Regions from separate parts of the Janibacter alkaliphilus genome, predicted to be linked through region 2. Evidence: predicted binding sites of a transcription regulator. Region 2 holds the regulator's gene; the other holds the start of a gene.
The links. The regulator Rex, encoded in region 2, represses fermentation and respiration genes when NADH is low (regulators of the CRP and FNR family bind a similar motif). The targets are predictions, from matches to a motif close to CTTGTGAANNNNTTCACAAG.
Positions count from the first base shown of each region.

Region 1: BJY28_RS07815 (geranylgeranyl reductase family protein) is a predicted target of Rex. The motif match lies at 2,722-2,741, and genes of this name have one in related genera.

Region 1 covers NZ_JACBZX010000001.1:1,603,497-1,607,896, reverse strand. The annotation lists gene BJY28_RS07830 (NADH-quinone oxidoreductase subunit C) at 1-298, opposite strand, end outside; gene BJY28_RS07825 (NuoB/complex I 20 kDa subunit family protein) at 295-882, opposite strand; gene BJY28_RS07820 (NADH-quinone oxidoreductase subunit A) at 902-1,264, opposite strand; gene BJY28_RS07815 (geranylgeranyl reductase family protein) at 1,397-2,707, opposite strand; gene BJY28_RS07810 (demethylmenaquinone methyltransferase) at 2,953-3,645, opposite strand; gene BJY28_RS07805 (isochorismate synthase) at 3,697-4,400, shown strand, end outside.
Region 2 covers NZ_JACBZX010000001.1:384,148-388,547, reverse strand. The annotation lists gene BJY28_RS01820 (NAD-dependent epimerase/dehydratase family protein) at 1-145, shown strand, start outside; gene BJY28_RS01815 (1-acyl-sn-glycerol-3-phosphate acyltransferase) at 145-1,734, shown strand; gene BJY28_RS01810 (glutaredoxin family protein) at 1,734-1,997, shown strand; gene BJY28_RS01805 (redox-sensing transcriptional repressor Rex) at 2,141-2,833, shown strand; gene BJY28_RS01800 (glutamyl-tRNA reductase) at 2,830-4,104, shown strand; gene hemC (hydroxymethylbilane synthase) at 4,101-4,400, shown strand, end outside.

The DNA.
Region 1 (4,400 bases), 1.2 Mb from region 2:
CGCGGTCGACGACCACCCGCTCGACCAGGCTGCCCGCACCGTCTCCGGCGGTGGCTGCGTCCAGGGCGTCGACGACCTCGTCGAAGAACCCGCCGTAGGGGCGCTCGGCCTCCCCGGGCAGCAGCACCGGGGTGCGCAGCCCGCCGTAGCCGGAGGTGTCCTGGCTCTGCCCGGCGCCGAACATGCCGCGGCGCTGCGAGACCTGCACCGGCCCGTCGGGCTGGTCGGCCTCGACGAGCTCGGCGGGGGTCGGGCCGGCCTCCTCGGCCTGGCCCGGGGTGACGTCCTTCTCGCTCATGCCAGCAGGTTCCTTCCGAGCAGCGACTCGTGGTCGTGCGTCGGGGCCATCGCCTCGGTGGGGGCGGCGCCCAGCGCGGCCTGCTCGGCGGCGCGGGCGGCGGCCACCCGGTTCACGCCGAGCTTGCTGGACTGGATCTGCTCGTGCAGCTCGATGATCGCGTTGAGCAGCATCTCCGGGCGCGGCGGGCAGCCCGGCAGGTAGATGTCCACCGGGATGATGTGGTCGACGCCCTGGACGATCGCGTAGTTGTTGAACATCCCGCCGGAGCTGGCGCAGACGCCCATCGAGATGACCCACTTGGGGTTGGCCATCTGGTCGTAGACCTGACGGACCACCGGGGCCATCTTCTGGCTGACCCGTCCGGCGACGATCATCAGGTCGGCCTGCCGCGGGGTGGCCGCGAAGCGCTCCATGCCGAAGCGGGCGAGGTCGTAGTGCGGGGTGCCGACGGCCATCATCTCGATGGCGCAGCACGCCAGGCCGAAGGTGGCCGGCCAGATGGACGCCTTGCGCATGTACCCGGCGACGTTCTCCAGGGTGGTCAGCGCGATGCCGGCCGGCAGCTTCTCCTCGAGTCCCATTCTCTCTCCCTTCCCTCTCTCAGTCCCACTCGAACCCGCCGCGGCGCCACACGTAGGCGTCGGCGATGAAGAACGCGTTGAACAGGAAGAGGACGACGGCACCGAGGGTGAAGGCCCCGAGCTGGTCGAAGGCGACCGCGAAGGGGTAGAGGAAGAGCGCCTCGATGTCGAAGATGATGAACAGCATCGCGGTGAGGTAGTACTTCACCGGGAAGCGGCCGCCCTCGGCCGCCTGGGGGGTGGGCTGGATGCCGCACTCGTAGGCCTGCGACTTGGCCACGTTCGCCCGGGCGGGGCCGACGACGAGGCTGGTCACCACCGACACGGCGGCGAAGCCGACGCCGATGGCGAAGAAGATGAGCAACGGGATGTACGGGTTCATCTCGTCAGCGCCTCGCTTCCGTCTCTGCGACCTGGTCCGATACTAGGCGCCCGGAGGTGTCCCAGGTCACACCCGGGGCCGTGGCGGTGCCCGTCGCGCCCGGGAGGACCGGGGCGTCGACCGTCGTGGCGCTCATGCGCTCGGGGCCAGTCGGGTCATCAGCTGGATGGCCCGGTCGTCGAGACCGCCGCCCTTCTCCTCGGGCAGGTTGGCCATGAGCTTGAGCATGAACTTCATGAGGGTGCGCCGCGGCAGCCCGTAGCGGGTGGCCAGGCGCATGATCTCCGGTCGGCCGATGAGCTTGGCGAACTCGGCCCCGAGCCGGAAGTAGCCGCCGTGCAGCTCGCGCATCCGCTCGGGGTAGCGCTGCAGCGCCTCCTCGCGGGCGGCCGGGGTGGGGGCGCGCAGCGCGTCGCCGATGATCTCGGCCGCCTCGTGCGCGGCCTCCAGGGCGTAGTCGATGCCCTCGCCGTTGAAGGGGTTGACCATGCCGCCGGAGTCGCCGACGAGCAGCAGACCGTCGGCGTAGAGCGGCTGGCGGTTGAAGGCCATCGGCAGCGCGGCCGCCTGGATCGGGCCGGTGATGGTGTCCTCGTTGATCCCCCACTCGGGAGGCATCGTCTCGACCCAGCGCCGCATGACGTCCTTGTAGTCGGTGCGGCCGAAGGCCTCGGAGGTGTTGAGCACGCCGAGGCCGATGTTGCTGCGGCCGTCGCCGAGGCCGAAGAGCCAGCCGTAGCCGGGCATGAGGATGCGCTGCCCGTCCTCGCCGGTGGTCCACAGCTCGAGGTGGCTCTCCATGTAGTCGTCGTCGTGGCGCGGGGTCTCGTAGTAGGCGCGCACCGCGACCGCCATCGGGCGGTCCTCACGCTTCTCCCGGCCCACCCCGATGGACAGGCGCGAGGAGACGCCGTCGGCGGCGACGACGACCGGGGCCCGGTAGGTCTCGCGCTCGCCGGTGGCCCGGCCGCGCTCGTCGACCACCTTCGCCTCGACGCCGCTGACCCGGCCGGACTCGTCCAGGACGGGGCCGGTGACGTTGCGCCGCTCCAGCAGCTCGGTGCCGCAGCGGGCGGCGTGCCGGGCGAGCACCTCGTCGAGGTCGCCACGGGCCCGGGCCATGCCGTAGCCGGGGAAGGAGGTGACCTCGGGCCAGTCGAGCTGCAGGCGCATGCCGCCGGCGATGATCCGCAGGCCCTTGTTGTGCGCCCAGCCGTCGGTCTCGGCCGACGGGATGCCCAGCGCCTCGATCTGCCGGACCGCCCGCGGGGTGAGCCCGTCGCCGCAGACCTTGTCCCGGGGGAAGGTGGACTTCTCCAGCAGCACGACGTCCAGGCCCGCCTTCGCCAGCCAGGCGGCGGTGGCGCTGCCACCGGGACCGGCACCGACGACGACGACGTCGGCGGAGCGATCGACGGTGGGACGCTCAGGAGTGCTGGTCACGAGTTCCTCGGCGGCTTGTGAAGTGTTTCACGAACTGCTCGGCACACTACTCCCGCGGAACCAGACCTGTTCACGAAGGCCTACCTAACCCCCGCCCGCCCCCAAGCCCCCGGCTACCACGCAGTAAGTGCTGTGATCACGACACTTACTGCGTGGTAGCTCGCGTCGTAGGTGGGTCGCGTCGTAGGTGGGTCGCGTCGTAGGTGGGTCGCGTCGTCGTAGGTGGGTCGCGTGTCGGCCGCGGGTCAGGGGCGGATCGCGCGGTGCAGCGCGACGATGCCGCCGGTGAGGTTCTGCCAGGCGACGTCCGTCCATCCGGCGGCGGCGATCCGGGTCGCCAGCTCGCGCTGGGCCGGCCAGGCCTGGATCGACTCGGCCAGGTAGACGTAGCTCTCCGGGTTGGAGCTGATCGCCCGGGCCACCGGGGGGAAGGCGGCCATGAGGTACTCGGAGTACACGGTGCGGAACCAGCGGTTGGTCGGCTGACTGAACTCGCAGATCAGCAGCCGCCCGCCGGGGCGGGTCACCCGCAGGAACTCGCCGAGGGCCGCCTCCTGGTCGCCGACGTTGCGGAAGCCGAAGGACATCGTCACCACGTCGAAGGAGGCGTCGGCGAAGGGCAGCCGGGTCGCGTCCGCCGCGGCGAAGTCGAGGTCGGGCCGCTGGGTGCGCCCCTGCCGGAGCATCCCGAGCGAGAAGTCCGCCGAGACCACGTCGGCGCCGGCGGCCCGCAGCGACACCGAGGACGACCCCGGGCCGGCCGCGATGTCCAGCACCCGCTCCCCCGGCGCCGGGTCGATCGCCGCGGTCACCGCGCGCCGCCACAGCCGGGTCTGCCCGAGCGACATCACGTCGTTCATGAGGTCGTACTTCGCCGCGGTCTCGTCGAACATCGACGCGACCGCCTGGGGGTCCTTGGCGAGGGAGGCGCGGGTCATGCGGCACATCCTCGCACCCGCGCCGGGCACTGGTCGTACCCTGGAGCAGCCATGACGTCACCCTCCCCGGCGGCACCGTCCCCGCTCATCGCCCGGACGACCGCCGTCCCCGCGGCCCGTGTCGGGGACCTGCTGGACGTGCTCCCGCCGACCGCCGACCCCGCCGCGGTGGTCTCCTGGGTCCGTCGGGGCGAGGGCCTCGTCGGCTGGGGTCGGGTGGCCTCGGTCAGCACCTCCGGCCCGGACCGCTTCGCCGACGCGGCGCGCTGGTGGCGGGAGACCACCCGGGAGTGCATCGTCCGCGACGACGTCGACCTGCCGGGCACCGGACCGGTCGCCTTCGGCACCATGACCTACTCGGGCAGCTCGCAGGAGGAGTCCACGCTCGTCGTGCCCGAGGTGCTCGTCGGGCGCCGCGGCCGGCAGGCCTGGGTGACGACGATGACCGTGGACGCCACCGTGCCCCCGGCCGACGTCGTCCCCGGACGGCGCACCCCGCCCCCGGCGCCGGGCCCGGTGCAGATCGGCGACGGGCGCCTCGACGCCACCTCGTGGGCGGCCGCGGTGGAGGAGGCGGTGGCCCGGATCAACGCGGGCGCCCTGGACAAGGTGGTGCTCGCCCGCTCGGTGCAGGCGCGGGCCGAGGCACCGGTCGACCCGCGCTGGCTGCTGCGGCGGCTGGCCGAGGGCTACGAGACGACCTGGGTCTTCGCCGTGGACGGGATGGTCGGGGCCACCCCGGAGATGCTCGTCCG
Region 2 (4,400 bases):
CCGGGCGGCCTTCGAGGACTTCGCCCGCTCCACCTCCGGCCGGGTGCTGGACCGGCTCCCGCTCGGGCGCCCGGGCTGGGCGGCCGTGCACGCCACCGAGTCGGCGATGCGACTGGTCGGCGCGAACGACGAGAGCGAGAAGTGATGGCCGGCACGACGAAGAAGACCACCGCCTCGACGAGCGCGACGAAGGGCGCCGCGAAGAGCACGGCGAAGAAGACGACGGCGAAGAGGTCCGCGACCACGAAGGCCGGTGCGCGCAAGACGGCGACCACGAAGGCCGCGGCGAGCAAGACCACGAGGACCAGCCCCGCGCGGCCGGCGAAGAAGACCTCGGGCAGCGTCGCCGCCGCCGCCGACCGGGCCGGCGGCGAGCGGGCCCGGCGCCGCAGCACCCCGCTGCTGACCGGCCCGTCCGCCGAGGCCGTCGCCGCGGTCGAGACCGGGACCGCGGAGTCGAGCCGGAGCGGCACCACGGCCACGAGCACCCGGCCCACCACGAGCAAGAGCACGAGGACGACCAAGGGCGCGAAGGCGACCAGGGGCGCGCCGGCGAAGAGCACGAAGGCCGCCAAGAGCACGAAGGAGGGCCGCGCCGGTCGGCCCACCAAGCCGGCGCTGCGGGTGGTGCCCGACCCCGACTGCACCCCGCCCACCGCCCAGGTCACCGGAGCCTCCCGCCCGCGTCGCCGCCCGAGCGCCGCGCGCACCGGCCCGACGGCCGTGCCGAGCGCTCCTGCGGCGAGCGCGGCGGCCGACGGGGATGCCGGGCGCCGCACCCCGGACTCCGGTCAGACGGTGGCGCCCGGCGTCGCCGAACTGCTCTCGATCCTGCTCTCCAGCGGGCAGCTGGCCTCGCGCACGCTGGGTCAGGCGGCCGGCGCGGCCGCCGGCGAGGACTGGGAGCGCCGCTTCGCCGAGACCCTGGAGTTCCTGCGCCGGCGGGTCACCGGCGACTACCGGGTCGACGACTTCGGCTTCGACGAGGACTTCACCACGCACACCGCCTTCCCGGTGCTGCGGCTGCTGAAGGACAAGTGGTTCCGGGTCGAGGTGCGCGGGATCGAGAACATCCCCGACGACGGTGGCGCGCTGGTGGTCTCCAACCACTCCGGGACCGTCGCCATGGACTCGGTGATCACCCAGCTGGCGATCCACGACTCCCACCCTCGCAGCCGCTTCCTGCGGATGCTCGGCGCGGACCTCGTCTTCCAGATGCCCTTCGTCGGCGACTTCGCCCGCAAGACCGGCGCCACCCTGGCGACCAACCCCGACGCCGAGCGGCTGATGCGCTCCGGCGAGCTCGTCGGGGTGTGGCCCGAGGGCTTCAAGGGGGTCGGCAAGCCCTTCCGCGAGCGGTACAAGCTGCAGCGCTTCGGCCGCGGCGGGTTCGTCTCGGCCGCTATCCGCAGCGAGGTGCCGATCATCCCGTGCTCGGTCGTCGGGGCCGAGGAGATCTACCCGATGATCGGCAACATGAAGACGGTCGCGCGGCTGATCGGCGCCCCCTACGCGCCGATCACGCCGACCTTCCCGCTGCTCGGGCCGCTCGGCCTGATCCCGCTGCCCAGCCGGTGGATCATCGAGTTCGGGCCGCCGATCGACACCGCCTCGCTGGGCCCGGCAGCCGCGGACGACCCGATGCTCGTCTTCGACCTCACCGATCAGGTCCGCGAGACCATCCAGCAGACGCTGTACTCGGTGCTGGTCACCCGGCGCTCGGTCTTCTTCTGATGCCCGGCGGGCCCGGGCCGAGCCTGCCGGACGCGCGCGTGGTGCTGCTCGGCCGGGACGGCTGCCACCTCTGCGACGAGGCCCGCGCGGTCATCCAGCAGGTGCTCGCCGAGGTCGGGGGAGACCTCGCCGAGGTCGACGTCGACAGCGACCCCGAGCTGCAGCGCCGCTACACCGAGCAGGTCCCGGTGACCTTCGTCGACGGTCGTCAGCACGACTACTGGCGGGTGGACCCGGCCCGTCTGCGGCGCGCGCTCGGCTGAGCCGGCGGCCACGTGCCCAGGCTCACCCGGAGCGGGCCGCGCTGACTTTGTGCATTTGTTCACAAGGGCGTAACCTCGGCTCCGGGCCCGCCACCCTCTCGACATCTGTAGAGAATGGGTCCGGAGAGGAGCGCAGGCCACCCGTGTCCGCCGAGCCGAACGCCAAGCCGGGGATCCCCGACGCGACGGTGGCGCGGCTCCCTGGGTACCTGCGGGCGCTGGGCCAGCTGACCGGGCGGGGCGTCTCCTCGGTCTCCAGCGAGGAGCTGGCCGAGTCCTCCGGCGTCAGCAGCGCCAAGCTCCGCAAGGACCTGAGCCACCTCGGCTCCTACGGGGTGCGCGGCGTGGGCTACGACGTCTCCCACCTCAGCTACCAGATCTCCCGGGCGCTGGGCCTGACCCGCGACTGGCCGGTGGTCATCGTCGGCATGGGGAACCTGGGCCGTGCCCTGGCCTCCTACGGCGGCTTCGCCACGAAGGGGTTCGAGGTCGTCGCCCTGCTCGACCACGACCCGCAGGTGGTCGGGGCCGTCATCGACGGGCTGACCGTCGAGCCGATGAGCGCCCTGGCCCGGCTCTCCGCCGAGGGCAGCGCCTCCATCGGGGTCATCGCCACCCCGGCCGGCTCCGCGCAGACGGTCGCCGACGCCCTCGTCGCCGCCGGGGTCACCTCGGTGCTCAACTTCGCCGGCGGCGTGGTGCACGTGCCCGAGGAGGTCCACCTGCGCAAGGTCGACCTCTCCACCGAGCTGCAGATCCTCGCCTTCCACGAGCAGCGCCGCGCCGGCGGAGCCGGTCTGCCCGACGTCGCCCAGGTCGCCAGGGGGATGTCATGAGCCTGCTGGTCATCGGGCTGAGCCACCACCGCGCGCCGATCGACGTGCTGGAGCGGGCGGCCCTGGACGAGACCCGCCGCGCCCGGCTGGCGACGCTGGCCTCGCAGAGCGACGACGTCGTCGAGTCGGTGGTCGTCTCGACCTGCAACCGCACCGAGATCTACGCCGAGGTGGGCACCTTCCACGGGGCGGTGGCCGACCTCACCGACGCGCTAGTCGAGGCCACCCTGGTCAGCCGCGACCAGCTCCGCGAGCACCTCGACCTGCAGTACGGCGAGGCCGCGGTGGCGCACGTCTTCAACGTGGCCGCCGGGCTGGACTCGATGGCGGTCGGCGAGTCCCAGATCCTCGCCCAGCTGCGTGAGGCGCTGGCCCTCAGCCAGAGCGAGGGGCACGTCGGTCCCACCCTGAACGCGCTGGTCCAGCGCGCCCTGCGGGCCGGCAAGCGGGTGCACACCGACACCGACATCGATGCGGTCAGCCGGTCGCTGGTCAGCACCGGGCTGGACCTGGCCGAGCAGCACGTCGGCCCGCTGAGCGGCGCCCACGTCCTGGTCATCGGCGCCGGCGCGATGAGCGGGCTCGCCGCCACCACGGCCGCCCGCCGCGGCGCCGGCTCGCTCACCGTGCTCAACCGCACCCTGGCCCGCGCCGAGGCGCTCGCCGCCCGGCTGGACGCCAGCGCGGTGGACACCACCCGGCTCACCGATGCGCTGGCCCGGGCCGACGTCGTCATCTCGTGCACCGGCTCGGCCGGCCTGGTCGTCCAGCTCGCCGACGTGGCCGACGCGCAGGTGGCCCGCGGCGGCGGACGGCAGGCCTACGTCGACCTGGCGCTGCCGCACGACGTGGCCAGCGAGGTGGCCGGGCTGCGCGGCGTGCTCCGGGTGGGTCTGGCCGAGCTCGGCCAGGCCGTCGACGGCGCCAGCACCTCCCCGGAGGTCGACCGGGCCCGGGCGATCGTCGCCGAGGAGGTCTCCCGGCACAGCACCGAGCGCGCCGCCAGCGCCGCGGCGCCGGCCGTCCGGGCGATGCGCGAGGCCGCCCAGCAGGTGATGGAGCGCGAGCTCGACCGGCTGCACCAGCGCACCCCGCAGATGAGCGACCGAGAGCGCGAAGAGGTGCGCCTGGCCATGCACCGGATCGTGGAGAAGCTGCTCCACGGCCCCACGGTGCGGGTCAAGGAGATGGCCGTCGACGGCCGGATCGGCGAGTACGAGGAGGCCATCCGGCAGCTCTTCGACCTGCACTCCGACGGGGGGCTGCGATGACCACCCTTCGTCTGGGCACCCGCCGCTCCGCCCTGGCCACCACCCAGTCCGGGCTGGTGGCCGACCGGCTGCGGGCCGCCGGCCACACCGTCGAGCTCGTCGAGATCGTCACCGAGGGCGACACCAACCGCGCCCCGCTGGCCTCCATGGGCGGGACCGGTGTCTTCGCCAGCGCGCTGCGCGAGGCGCTGCACGAGGGCCGGGTCGACCTCGCCGTGCACTCCCTCAAGGACCTGCCGACCGCCCCCGAGGAGGGCCTCGTGGTGGCCGCCGTGCCGCCCCGCGAGGACCCTCGG